3 regions of the Paenibacillus lacisediminis genome follow, and region 3 is predicted to be linked to each of the others. Evidence: riboswitches for the same ligand, from Rfam matches in the RefSeq annotation. Region 3 holds a riboswitch; each other region holds the start of a gene.

Region 1 (4,466 bases), on a different contig from region 3:
GCTTCCAGAGCCAGCTTCTCCGTCAGTGCGCCGATCCCCGGGCCGATTTCGAGCGCCCCTTTGGTGGCGTCGAGGCCGGCGGCGGCGACGATCTTGCCGAGGATGTTCTGGTCGATCAAAAAGTTCTGTCCCAAGCTTTTCTTAAACGAAAATCCGTACCGCTGAATGATCTCCTTCGTCCGGCGCGGCGTGGACACGTCTTCCCTTGTGCTCATGGCCTCTATACCCCTTCATTCTCCAACTTGGCGAGCGCATCCGCAAACTCCTCGCGGCTGATCCGGAACACCGTCAAACGCTTGTACAGCTGTTTGCCGTTGCAGTACCCGATGCCGAGCAGTTCCCCCAGCGCCTTGCGCCGTGCCGCCGCCTGCGGATGCACGATCAGCCCCGCCGTCATCAAGTCTTCCCAGTCGATCTGACCCTCTACTCCCGGCGCTTCGCTGCGCACGCGGGATAACGCCTCGCGGATCGCTGCCGGAGAGGCGTTTTCGATCCCGATATCGCCTCGCTTCGTCGCGTCCGCTTCCCGCAGGAACGCATGCTTGCAGCCAGGCACCCGGTTGGCGATGATCTTGCGGATCCGTTCCCCGGCATGGTCGGGATCGGTAAAAATGATCACTCCGCGCCGCTCCTGCGCCAGGGCGATTTTCCGCAGCGTCGTCTCATTGATGGCGGAGCCGCCCGTTTCGATCGTATCCGCCTCCACGGCCCGCTTGACGGCCACGGTGTCATCCCGGCCTTCCACCACGATGACTTCTTTAATCATGTGTCTTCTTCCCTTCCGTTTACAGCAAAAAGAAGAGGAATCGTATCCTCTTCTAATCCAAGTGTCTTATTCATCATCATAATAGAGGTTGTTCAAAAAGTCATCTTTTTATCATGAAGAAGGCTTTTTGAACACGCTCAAAGTATCTCGTTCCCGTCCACACCAGGACGGGGCGAATTAATTCAATTCCGGTTTGGTCGGACCGATCACGTAAACGGTGCGGCCCTTCTTGCGGCCAAAATTATTGGCTGCCTTTAAACTGTCGTAATATACGTCGATCTTGTTGCCGTCGATCGCTCCGCCGGTATCCTCCGCTTTCCGGAAGCCGATGCCTTCGATATAGACCCACCAGCCCAGCGGTACGACGTCTTTGTCCACGGCGATCGTCTGCCCCTCGGTAACGCGGGTGCCGGAAGCCGTGCGCGTTCCGATGCCGTCCTCCTCGGAGGAATAAGCGGTGAGCGTGACGTTTTTAAGTACTTTTTTATATTTGAATGAGACTCCGCTTTTCGTTGTCGTTCCGCTAACGCTGACCCCGTCCGAACTGCGGGTCATGCTGGCGGACATCACCGCGGTCGGCTGCTTGGTGCCGACGGCAATGACTTTCGGCTGTGCGGTCTTGGAGACCTCTTTGCCGAGCCATCGCTTCGTCACAAACTTGCCGTCCTCATAAGTTTTCTCCACGGTGTGGACAACCAACCCTTTGCTGCCTTGCTGAACGACCTTGGTTTCACCTTTCGGCAAACTGTCATCGGCCGTTTTGACAACGGTAAACGGTACGGCTTCTTTTTGCTTGACGGTATGTTGTTTCACCCGAACAATTTTGATGTTCATGCTGGCTGCAACTTTGCTGTCCAAAGCGGGCGTTACCTTATCATTCTGATCCAGGGTGATGCCAAGTTCGGAAATGGCGCCCTTTACGGTGCTCTCAGACGTAAAATCAACTTTGGCCGTTCCATCGACGATGATCTTCACCGGAACCGCCCGTTCGATAACGATGCGGTCTCCGTCCGAAAACAGGCTGTCGAGCGGACGCGATACGGTGTCTTGCGGCGCAAGCTTAATGGATTGTTCCTCCAGCAGATGAGCCACCTTCGATTCCGTCGTTTCCACCGACTGGACCTTCCCGTCGATGACCAGAGATACTTGTTTACGCTCCTGACCAAACGTCCAGATCAGGATGATGATGATTAGTGCGATGCTCAGTACGCCGACAAGCGTAATCTGACGAAAATTCTCATGCTTCCATCGCATTGCGTAAGACATGCTGGATGAGCGTGATTCATGGGTCTCCCCGTTTCGGAAAATGCCCATTTCTTCCGTCCTCCTTCATAGTCCCGCCGTAAGGTCGATGCATGATACGGTTGACGCGACTACAGTTCTTGTTTACGAAACGCGCTTAGAGGTTGTTCAAAAGTCATATTTTGATCACGAAGCAGGCCGCCCTGACTTTTGAACTCACATTTTAAAAAAACAAACCTCGCATTTCGCATCCTTCCCCAGTCTTATCGGCATTTGTCACCTCCTGTTTATCAACAGTATGATGACCCTATTACTTTTATTCAAAACAAAAGAAGCCCAAAGAAAGAGTTAGAGGAACTCCCTTCGTGGCTTCCTGATTTGTCTAGGTGTAATAGGCTGCACGAGTTACCTCTCTTGGTACGCTTACGAGGTTAGCTGTCGGGTTCGGACGAAAGAGAGCCGCCCTTTCTCAGTTCGTTCGCTCATGGCGCAACGACCTCGAATTCACCCCTAAGACCCTGAAAAGGAATCATTTGCAAACCTGGCCGGCATCATCCGATCCATGTTTGCACCGGTTCCCCCGTTCTCCATGCGGAGACTCAGCGAGACTGGTTCACGGAACCAAGTTATCGAACGGCTCGTCAAGCTAAAAAATGAGCCGCAGCGATTACTGAAAAAATTCTATCCTGTTTCGATGCATGTTGTAAAGAACCAATCAACCACGTTTTTTTAAAAAAATGGTTAAAAAAATGTAATAAACATGCTGTTTTCAGTTAAAATGCATTAATCTTTCGATTATCCTCATTTTTTCAGCGGTTTTTCTCCGTTATACTCGGTATGCCAAATAGTTCCAGTCCATTTTGGGTGGTAATTTCGGCGATTTCCTCCAAAGAGACCCCCTTCAGCTCGGCCGCCATTTCGGCTACCAAACGCACATGGGCCGACTCGTTACGTTTCCCACGAAATGGATGTGGAGTTAAATAAGGGGAGTCGGTCTCGATCAATAAACGGTCCATCGGTGTCTTAGCCAGGACCTCTTTGGGCTGCTTTGCATTTTTAAACGTAATCGGCCCGCCAAACGACAAATGAAATCCCAGATTTAGACACAATTTAGCAATTTCCCAGCTGCCGGAGAAGGAATGCATCACCCCTCCGACTTCATTCGCCTTTTCCTCGCGCAAGATCCGCACGACATCCTCGTGGGCGTCGCGGTTATGAATGGAAATCGGCATCCCCAGGCTGCGGGCCAGGCCGATTTGCTTGCGGAACACCTCATGCTGAACGTCTTTGGGCGACGTGTCCCAATAATAATCGAGCCCGATTTCGCCAATGGCTACCACTTTTTCGTGCTTGCAAAGTTCGGCGATCCAGTCCAAATCGCCCTCCTTCATCGTGATCGCATCCTGCGGATGCCAGCCGACAGCGGCGTAAATGAAATCATACGTTTCCGCCAGCTTCATCGTCGACGGGATCGTTTCGCGGTTAAATCCGATGTTGATCATGCGCGTAACCCCTTGCTCCACCGCGCGTTGAATCACTTCCTCCCGGTCCTCGTCGAACTGTGGAGCGTCCAAATGCGTATGCGTGTCGAATAACATGATCGTATCGTTCCTCCTAACGTGTCTGTTCAAATATTCGGGCAATGGCCGGCGGCAATTGATCCCGCACCGCACACAATTTATTATCCGGATAATACAAATGGTATTTGCCGAGCTGCAGCCCGCTGATTGAGCGGACGATGTCCGACACTTCGGAAATTTCCCGCAGCCGCTCCTGCCGGTCCAGCAGCAAAATCTGCTTTCCGGCGGCAGCCTCGTCCGGACGGAACACATCATACGGCAGATCGGTCGGAAAATCAATTTCCACGTCGTATTCGGGATGAAGACCGGCCTGTTCAAACGCCTGGCGGATCTGTTCGACCATTTCCAGCTCGCCTGACTCAAGTTCTACATATTTATACAATTTCCGGTCCAAAAAACGGCCGCAAAGATCGCTCAGCAAGGCATCCGGCTCGCTTTTCCACTGCATGAAGGCGGTCTGCATCAGCGCTTCGTCAAGCAGCAAATAATCGCGCACGCCGATATCGCCCTGAAACAGACAAGGAAGCGGGTGAGGCAAAAATGAAAAAGTATAGCCGTCCCGGTACAATTCCTTGGCCCGCCGTAAAATTTGCCGCAAAATGATATCCGAGCTGCGCGTAACCGGGTGAAAATACACCTGCCAATACATCTGATAACGGGACATCAAATAGTCTTCCACCGCGTGCATGCCCGATTCCTTGACGACCACCCGCCCGTTATATGGGCGCAGCATCCGCAAAATCCGGTCCATGTCGATCGTGCCGTAATTGACGCCGGTAAAATAAGCGTCGCGCAGCAAATAATCCATCCGGTCGGCATCGAGCGGGCTGGTGACGAGATTGACGACGATCGGATTGTTGTAATCTTTGCGGATCACC
Region 2 (4,466 bases), on a different contig from region 3:
CGCGACAGCAAAGGATACCTTTCGCCGGCGCGGAGCATATAAAACTGGCCCATTTTCCCGGCAAAGCGGCCTTCCGCCATCAATAAAAACACGCCGTCAGCAATGTGCCTGTTGCTAACCACAATAGCCACCAAATCCACCTCTTCCTTACGTCTGCTTCATCAAAGAATGCAATTTTTCGGGAAGAACGTCTGTGATGTTTTTCATAGCATGCTTCTTTATAAATCCCGGTAAAGATGGGCATACCAAATCATAACAACACCCGGACGAAGGAGGAAAATTCGTTGTCTACCCTGTTCAGAAACGTGCTGATTTCCATTTCCATTTTGGCGGTGACCGGTTTATCGGGGGGAAGCATGCCCGTCATGCCGGCCCTTTCCGAAACGCCCCGCGCTGTGGCTGCCGCGCTAAAGCCTAACGGCACGGAAGCAAGCGCCACAGCCGCCGCACAGGTTCAGGCGAACGCCAAGCCCAAGCCGGCCGATTTAAGCGAGCTCCAGCGCAAATATTCCGAAACCTTTAAATTTCACGGACCTAGAGTCAAGCAGGTGGCGCTGACGTTTGATGACGGGCCGGACCCAAGATTTACGCCGCGGGTTTTGGACGTTTTGCAAAAGCAGGGCGTAAAGGCGACCTTTTTTGTCGTCGGCAACCGGGCGAAAAAATTCCCCGCGCTCGTAAAACGGATCCACCATGAGGGCCACCTCATCGGCAATCATTCCTTTGGCCACCCGAATTTCGGAAAACGGTCGCTAAAGCAGTTTCAAGCGGAAATTTTACGCACGGATAAAATCATTCAGCAAACCGTCGGGTATCGGCCGAAGCTGATCCGTCCTCCCTACGGCGAAATCCGCGAACCTCAAATCCAATGGGTTAAGAAAAACGGCTACACCATCGTTAACTGGAACGTGGATTCGCTGGATTGGAAAGGGCTGGACAAATCCAAGGTCGAAGCCAACGTACTCGGCGCCGCAGGGCCCGGGTCGATCGTGCTTTTCCACGCCGGAGGGGGCGTCGGATCTAACTTAAACGGGACGGTCCAGGCTTTGCCGGAAATTATACAAACGATGCGGGCCAAAGGTTATCAGTTTGTCGATTTAGCCGAATTGCTGCATACGACGAAGTATAGATAAAAAGAAAAGCGCGAGGCATCAGACCCTATAGTCTAGCGCTCGCGCTTTATAAATTGGCTTACCAAAAATGAACCTTACTTCAGCACGTACAGGGTGACATCCTGAAACCCGAACGTCATGGCGGATGCTTTGCTGCCGGGAATGAAGATGTCGACGCGCTTGCCTTTGATCGCGCTCCCCTGATCGCTGGCGGTGGCCACGAACGCCTGCTTCGGCAAACCTTCATGGTCATAGCCGGTGACCAGCACTTTCGTTCCCATCGGAATCACGCTAGGGTCGACGGCGATCGTACCAAGCTTCAGCGGGTTGCCGAAATAATCGACCGCACCCCATTTTCCGTTTTCGTCGGCGGCTGCCGAGTAGGCCGATGCTTTCACCTGAATCGTATTGGAATAATTAAACGTTTTTCCCCAGGCCTCGACGACTTTGTCCGTTGCCAATAAGTTTGGCCCCGACGCCGCTTCGGCTTTCATCGTCTTTGCCGCAGGAGCTTCCGTTTCCGGAATCGTCAACTTCAACCCTTCGTATATATTGCCGGGATCAATCCCTTTATTGGCGTCCATCAACTGCTCCAAGCCGACCCCGTATTTCTTGGACAACAGATAGAAGGTATCTCCTTCCCCTGCCGTATGTACCGCATCCGCGTGCACAGGTACCGTTTGCAAAACCGCCGCTAAACTTGCGGCCACCAGTGTTGTTTTTGCGATTTTCGAAAATATGCGATTTCTCAACTGTCCGTCCTCCTTTTATACGCCTGCGGAGTTAGTTGTCGGATTCGGGAAAAAGGATATCCCCGGCGCCCTGTTTCAGCGCTTCACCCCAAGAAAACCGGCCTCGTCCGTTAAACGCTCCGTTTTTCGGTGAATCATCCCCCGCACCTGCCGAGGCAGGTTTTGGCTTACCTGAATATATCACAATTTTGTAACCATTGGGGCAGGAAATAGTATCCATAACGCGGAAACCCGCATTCCCATGCGATAAATTCGTCGAAGAAATCATGACAAATCGGTAAAATTGGAAGTGGATAGCGGTCATTTTGGGCGTTATTTGGCCAAATGAGCAGGCAAACAAAAAATAGCGGTCATTTTTGTCCTTATTGTTCAAAGGAGCAAGAAAATTCCGCCTCATTTGCGGCATCTGCCCAAGAATAGGTACAAAAACTTCCGCTATTTCAACCCGAAGTGTAAAATGTCCGGCAATAAGACCATTTTTTACCGCTAAGGAGAAGCCTGAATTCATCGGATTGCGATCAACCCTACAGCACTTTGCTTAAAAAATCCTTCGTGCGCTGATGCTGCGGCGCGCCGAACACCTCCTGCGGCGTCCCCTGCTCAAGAATCACGCCCTGATCCATGAACAGAATCCGGTCTCCGACCTCGCGGGCAAAGCCCATTTCATGGGTGACGATGACCATCGTCATCCCCCGCTCCGCCAGGTTCTTCATCACGTCCAGCACCTCGCCGACCATTTCCGGGTCAAGCGCCGAGGTAGGCTCGTCAAACAGCATCACATGCGGCTCCATCGCCAGCGCGCGGGCGATCGCAATCCGCTGCTTCTGCCCGCCGGACAGCTGGGAAGGATACGCGTCCCGTTTATCCTCCAGCCCGACCGTGTGCAATAGATCCATGGCGATCGCTTCGGCTTTGCCCTTGTCGAGCTTTTTCACGCGGATCGGCGCCAGCGTAATGTTGTCGAGGACGGTTTTGTGCGGGAACAGGTTGAAATGCTGGAACACCATACCCATTTTCTCGCGGGTTTTGTTGATGTTGTGCCCCTTCCCGGTAATCGATTCGCCTTCGAAACGGATTTCGCCTTCGGTCGGAACCTCCAGCAGGTTCAGGCAGCGCAAAAACGTGCTTTTCCCCGATCCGCTGGGACCGATGACGACGACGACCTCGCCTTTGGAAATTTCCAGGTCGATCCCCTTCAAAATGTGCAGCTGGCCAAACTTTTTATGCAAACCTTTAACGGTGATCACTGGTCTTCAACTTCCTTTCGAACACGCCCAAAATACGGGACAAGGTGAATGTCAAAATAAAGTACATGATTGCGATGATCAGATACGGCGTCATGCCGTCGTACGTAATGGTCACGACCGATTGCGCCTGGAAAATCAGCTCGGTCGTACCGATGATCGATACGATTGACGATTCTTTGATAATCGTGATGAACTCGTTGCCGATCGCAGGAAGCACCGATTTGATCGCTTGGGGAATGATGATATGCCGCATCGCCATCCCTTTGGTCATTCCCAGTGAACGGGCGGCCTCCCCTTGCCCGCGATCCACGCCCTGGATGCCGGCGCGGAAAATTTCCGCCAAATAAGCCGAGCTGTTGATCGACAGCGTAATCGCCCCTGACTGAATCGGCGAAAAGTTGATGTCGAACATAAACGCAAACCCATAGTGAATGATCAGCAGTTGCACCATCATCGGTGTGCCGCGTAAAAATTCCACCCAGGCATGGCCGAGAAAACGCACGATCCCCCAAGGCGACATGCGCAGCAAGGCGATGATCAGCCCCAGGAAAAAACCGCAGACCACGCTGATCGCCGCCAGCACCAGCGTATACTGCACGCCGGCCAGAAAGTAGCCCTTATACTCCATAAACATCGAAATCAAATCCATAAAGCATTCATTCCTCCTCGTTTACCTCAAACCCTTACGCAAAAAAACAGAAAATAGCGAAAAAGACCTTCGCTATTTTCTGCAGGTTGCAATCCGCCATTATTTCTCGGCCAGCGCGCTCGCTTCAGTGACGAATTTATCGATGCTGCCGTCGCCGATCAAGCGGTCCAGCGTGGAATTCACCTGATCCAGCAACTCCTGGTTGCCTTTCTTCACGCCGATTACATAACCCTCATCTTCGTTTTCCGGTTTGGCGTCGGTGATGACAAGCCCTTTGACGTTCTTAACGAACGATTCCGCTACCGGACCTTCCAAAATGGCCGCATCCACACGGTTCGTATTTAGCTGCATAATAATATCGTTGATTTTGGCCAGTGAAGTCAGTTTACCGTTCGGGACCTTCTTGGCCATTTCCTCTTGAATGGAGCCTAGCTGCACGCCGATTTTAGCGCCCTCCAGCGATTCCATCGTGCTGAATTTGTCTTTATCCGCTTCACGGGTCACTACCGCCTGCTCGGCTTTGTAGTAAATTTTCGACATATCGATTTGCTTGGCGCGTTCCGGCGTCGGGCTCAGCCCCGAAATGACCAGATCCACACGGCCGCTTGCCAGCTCGTTCAGCAAGGAGTCGAACTTCAAATCCTTAATCTCCAGCTTCGCGCCCATGTCCTTGGCGATTTCATTGGCGATCTCTACGTCGAACCCG
Region 3 (4,466 bases):
ACTTAAAACACAAGTTTGCACACAAAAAAACCGTCGAAGCGAATGGCTCCGGCGGTTTTTTGTGTTCTGTGGCGTCTACCCTCCCCACTAGCCGCTACGACAGCAGCAGCAACGCGGAGGTTGCAGCGGCTGGAGGCTACGATTGCTGCAGCAGCTGCGGAGGTTGCAGCGGCTGGAGGCTACGACTGCAGCAGCAGCGCGGAGGGTTGCAGCGGCTGGAGGCTACGACTGCAGCAGCAACGCGAAGGTTGCAGCGGCTGGAGGATACGACTGCAGCAGCAGCGCGGGGGTTGCAGCGGCTGGAGGCTACGACTGCTGCAACAACTGCGGGGGCTGCGGCTGCTGTGGTTGCAGCGGCGAAGAGCCCGGGCGCTCTTTGCCCGGCGGGTTGAACAGATAGATCACGTAAGCGACGATCGCCGGCAGGGCGATATAGAACAGGCCGGCGGCGATATTCAGCGCTCCGCCCATAAACATCAGGCTCAAAGCCATAAGGATGCTGTCAAAGATCACATGCGCGAAAACGACGGTCGCAAAGCCGTAACGCAGGAAAATGAAGCTGAACAGCAGCCCGATAAAGGTCAGTTCGATCGGCCGCGAAATGACCGGATAGATCGGATACAGCGTATGGCCGAAAGCCCAGATCAAGGTCGTCAGCAAACTGGCGACAAACGTGCTGCGGAACATCTTTTTCAGCATAGGAATGCCGAACAACCGGTAGACGGCTTCTTCGCCGATCCCGGCCACCCAGGCGAGCAGCGGGAACAGGATCGGGTAGACCATGTTGTATGGCGATTGTGTCGCATCGGTTGTCGACCACGTATGAATCGTTCTTTCCAGGATGAAGAATACGACCGACTGCACCCCGAGCAAAATCAACGCCCACGCGTAGCCGTCGGCTACCGAGGTCAGCACGTGGCGGCCGTACCCTTCCTCCCTGGACCGTGCCCACAAATTGATGCCGTTTTTCCGCCACAGTCCGTCTCCACCAACGAGCGAGAAGTATACGGAAGCGGCAAGAATCAAGGTGACCAGCCCTTGAATCACGAACCCGACCGCCAGCACGATCGGACCCAGCCCATCCTTTTCGAATACCGGCAGCATGTTGACTGTCCCGATGACGGACAAGACGAAGTAGGCAGAGGCCAGAAGAATCCCGCGTTTAAAAGAGGTGTGCGCCCGCGTCAGCGCGCTGTACACGATGGCCAGAATACCGAGCACAACCGTGAACAGGGCGTATCCGGCAAAGGTAAGCCAGTTGGCGAGGCGCGTCTGGCCGGCGACGTAATCGGCATGCGGCTTAGGAACCGTAAAATAGCTTTCGAGCGATGACACGGCGCCGTATTCGTAGCGGATATCGATCGCTGCCCGCGATTCTCCGAGTTCAACCCCCTTTACGTTATAGAGCAGGCCGACATCGCCCTCGCCGGACACGAGTTCGAGCTTGGACGGATCAAAACCAAACGCCGACAGATACGGTGCGGCGAGCCGCTCCTTCTCCTCCATCGTCAAGTCGCCTTCCCAGGCGCGCATCGAATCGTTGGTTTCGGTACCGTAGTTGAGCATCATCTGCTTGTTCGCATTGCTCGACGAAGCGATTTCCTCAAAACTCACGACTTTGCCGGTCGTCATGTGAACGTCCACGGTCAAAGCGCCCAGCACATCATTTGGCTCATTAAAACGGACGCGAAAAACGTCGTACGGAAATTGTTTATCATATGTTTTCATGTACGTGGCAAGCAAATCCGCCTTCGTTAAATAACCGTACAAATCGGAGCGCGATTCATATGTAACGAGCGCATTTTCGGGGTGACCGGACAAATCGATGTTCAGCTCCGACTGGGCAAAATCGATCGCTTTCGTTCTGGCCTGCGCTTTGGTGATAACGTTATCCGACTGTTCCATCTGCAGCGTGTCGGAAGCCGTGGACGGAAAGACCTGGACGATGAAGAAGACGACCAAGCCGATCAGGGCCATTAGCCAAAGCGTTTTTGTCTTCAGCCTGCGGCTGGACGGTTTCATAGGTGAAAACATTACAAAACTCCTTTTTAAAAATTTTTGTGCACGGGTATGATTTTACGGCAACTACATCACAGTAAAGATAACATAGTGGGATTTCCAGCGCCAGTTGCAGGCAAAAATGATGAAAAGACGCAATATTCCCGTTATGCCTTAGCATGGCTCAGATTGAACGGGAAGAAGATCGGGGATTTCCCGTTTCCAGCGCTTTTTCACCGTTTTTAATGAAAATACGCCTTTGTAGTGAAAGTAAATAAGGATTATAATCCATTTGACGAAAATGAATGAAAACAATTGAAAAAAATAGGGCCGAATTTCGACTTCGAAAACGGGGGAACCGATTTTTTTGGGGTGAATTTCGCTTGATTTGGGCAGCAGGCGCATGGCTGCCTAGTCCGGCGATTAGGGCAACTGTGCATGTCCGAATCCGTCAGCTAACCTCGTAGGCCGCATGCAGCAGGAACCAAAAACCGAAAGGCATTGGATTTCCAGTGCTTTTTTCTTTTGTTCTTTTACGACAACAATGGGGTGAATGAATTGCTTTTCAAAAAAATCAGCTTTTCCCCGCCGCAAATTCTGGTGTTGGGATTTGCGCTCATCATTCTGCTGGGATCGCTGCTGCTGATGCTGCCGATTTCCAGTACGACGGGGGAAACGCTGCCGTTCGTCGATGCGCTGTTTACGGCTACTTCGGCGACTTGTGTGACGGGACTGGTCGTCCGTGACACCGGGACCTATTTTTCCACGTTTGGCCAAGTTGTAATCATGCTGCTGATTCAGGTCGGCGGGCTTGGTTTTATGACCATGGCCACTCTGTTTTCACTTGTGTTGAAACGGAAAATTTCGCTGAAGGACCGGCTGATCCTGCAGGAGGCGATGAACCAAAACACGATGGAAGGCATCGTCCGCCTGATCCGCAAGGTGCTGATGTATTCGCTGGTCATCGAATCCTGCGCGGCGCTGCTGTTCGCCATTCGCTGGGCGTTTGACATGCCGCTCGGACGCGCGCTGTACTTCGGCGTTTTTCATGCGGTATCGATGTTTAACAACGCCGGCTTTGACCTGTTTGGCGGATACCGCAGTTTGACGATGTACGTGGCGGATCCGATCGTCAACTTCGTGGCGATGTTTCTGATCGTGTCCGGGGGTATCGGGTTCATCGTTATGTCGGACATCATGGATTTCCGGCGGCGCCGCAAGCTGTCGCTGCATTCCAAGGTGGTGCTGTCGATGACGGCGGCGCTGATTGTGGTCGGGGCTCTGGTTATATTTATATTCGAATTCACCAATTCGCGTACCCTGGCGCCGCTCGGTTGGGGCGGGAAATTTTGGGCCTCGCTGTTTCAGTCGGTGACGCCGCGGACGGCGGGGGCCAACACGCTTGACATCGGCGCGCTGCGGCAGGCCTCGCAATTTTTTATCATCATCCTGATGTTCATCGGGGCTTCGCCCAGCTCAACCGGCGGCGGGATTAAAACGACCACGTTCACCATCCTCGTCGGCGCTGTGTTCTCCATGATCCGCGGTCGGTCGGACCTCGTCCTGTTCCGGTACCGGATGGCGCAGGAGCGTATTTTTAAAGCGGTTACGATTACGATGCTTGCTTTATTCCTGGTGGTAGCTGTCGCCATGGTGCTGTCCACGACCGAGGACGCCAGCTTTCTGAGCATTTTGTTCGAGACGACCTCGGCGTTTGGCACCGTCGGTCTATCGATGGGGCTGACCGGGAAGCTGACGGTGATCGGCAAAATCATCATCAGCTTTACGATGTTCGCCGGTAGGCTCGGGCTGCTTACGCTAGCCTATGCGCTTGGACCGAAGAAAGGCAAGGAATTGTACCGCCATCCGGAAGGCAAAATGATTATAGGATAAGATAAGGGGACTCAGGATTAACCATGAAAATGCAGCAGTTTGTAATCATCGGACTGGGCCGGTTCGGCTCCAGCCTCGCCTTGGAGTTGATGGACCTCGGGTATGAGGTGCTGGGCATCGACCGGGACGAAGAGGTGGTAAACGAAATGAGCGACCAGCTTACGCACGCCGTTGTGGCGGACGCCACGGACGAGGAAGTGCTGAAATCGCTGGGCGTCCGCAATTTCGACTGCGGGATCGTCGCGATTGGCGACGATATTCAGATGAGCATTTTGGCGGCGATCTTATTGAAGGATGTGGGGGTCAAGACAGTGGTCGCCAAGGCGATTTCCGTCTTGCACGGGCGCGCGCTGCAAAAGCTCGGCGTAGACCGCGTTATTTTTCCGGAACGGGATATGGGCGTCCGCGTGGCGCATCAGCTCGTGACTCCGAATCTGCTGGATTATATCGAATTGTCCAAGGAATACAGCATTGTGGAAATGAATGTTCCCGCTTGCCTGGATCGGAGAAACTTGGGAGAGCTGAACCCGCGCGCCCGTTTTGGCTGCAGCGTCGTCGCCATTCATCGCGACGGA

Evidence for each region. Region 3 has a riboswitch for cyclic di-AMP ahead of ACLD72_RS04560 (TrkH family potassium uptake protein). Riboswitches for the same ligand answer to the same signal wherever they lie in the genome.
Region 1: linked by a shared signal. The riboswitch ahead of ACLD72_RS29750 (G5 domain-containing protein) and the one ahead of ACLD72_RS04560 (TrkH family potassium uptake protein) in region 3 are both predicted to bind cyclic di-AMP.
Region 2: linked by a shared signal. The riboswitch ahead of ACLD72_RS08435 (3D domain-containing protein) and the one ahead of ACLD72_RS04560 (TrkH family potassium uptake protein) in region 3 are both predicted to bind cyclic di-AMP.

Annotation. Positions count from the first base shown of each region.
Region 1 is NZ_JBKIAX020000025.1:57,908-62,373, forward strand. Features, by position in the region: gene rsmA (16S rRNA (adenine(1518)-N(6)/adenine(1519)-N(6))-dimethyltransferase RsmA) at 1-215, opposite strand, end outside; gene rnmV (ribonuclease M5) at 221-766, opposite strand; gene ACLD72_RS29750 (G5 domain-containing protein) at 944-2,080, opposite strand; cyclic di-AMP (ydaO/yuaA leader) riboswitch at 2,413-2,623, opposite strand; gene ACLD72_RS29755 (TatD family hydrolase) at 2,818-3,609, opposite strand; gene ACLD72_RS29760 (HD domain-containing protein) at 3,623-4,466, opposite strand, start outside.
Region 2 is NZ_JBKIAX020000003.1:490,061-494,526, forward strand. Features, by position in the region: gene ACLD72_RS08425 (dihydroorotate dehydrogenase electron transfer subunit) at 1-131, opposite strand, end outside; gene ACLD72_RS08430 (polysaccharide deacetylase family protein) at 285-1,133, shown strand; gene ACLD72_RS08435 (3D domain-containing protein) at 1,208-1,864, opposite strand; cyclic di-AMP (ydaO/yuaA leader) riboswitch at 1,869-2,042, opposite strand; gene ACLD72_RS08440 (amino acid ABC transporter ATP-binding protein) at 2,389-3,111, opposite strand; gene ACLD72_RS08445 (amino acid ABC transporter permease) at 3,098-3,760, opposite strand; gene ACLD72_RS08450 (transporter substrate-binding domain-containing protein) at 3,860-4,466, opposite strand, start outside.
Region 3 is NZ_JBKIAX020000002.1:268,899-273,364, reverse strand. Features, by position in the region: gene ACLD72_RS04565 (CPBP family intramembrane glutamic endopeptidase) at 307-2,034, opposite strand; cyclic di-AMP (ydaO/yuaA leader) riboswitch at 2,317-2,483, shown strand; gene ACLD72_RS04560 (TrkH family potassium uptake protein) at 2,548-3,891, shown strand; gene ACLD72_RS04555 (potassium channel family protein) at 3,915-4,466, shown strand, end outside.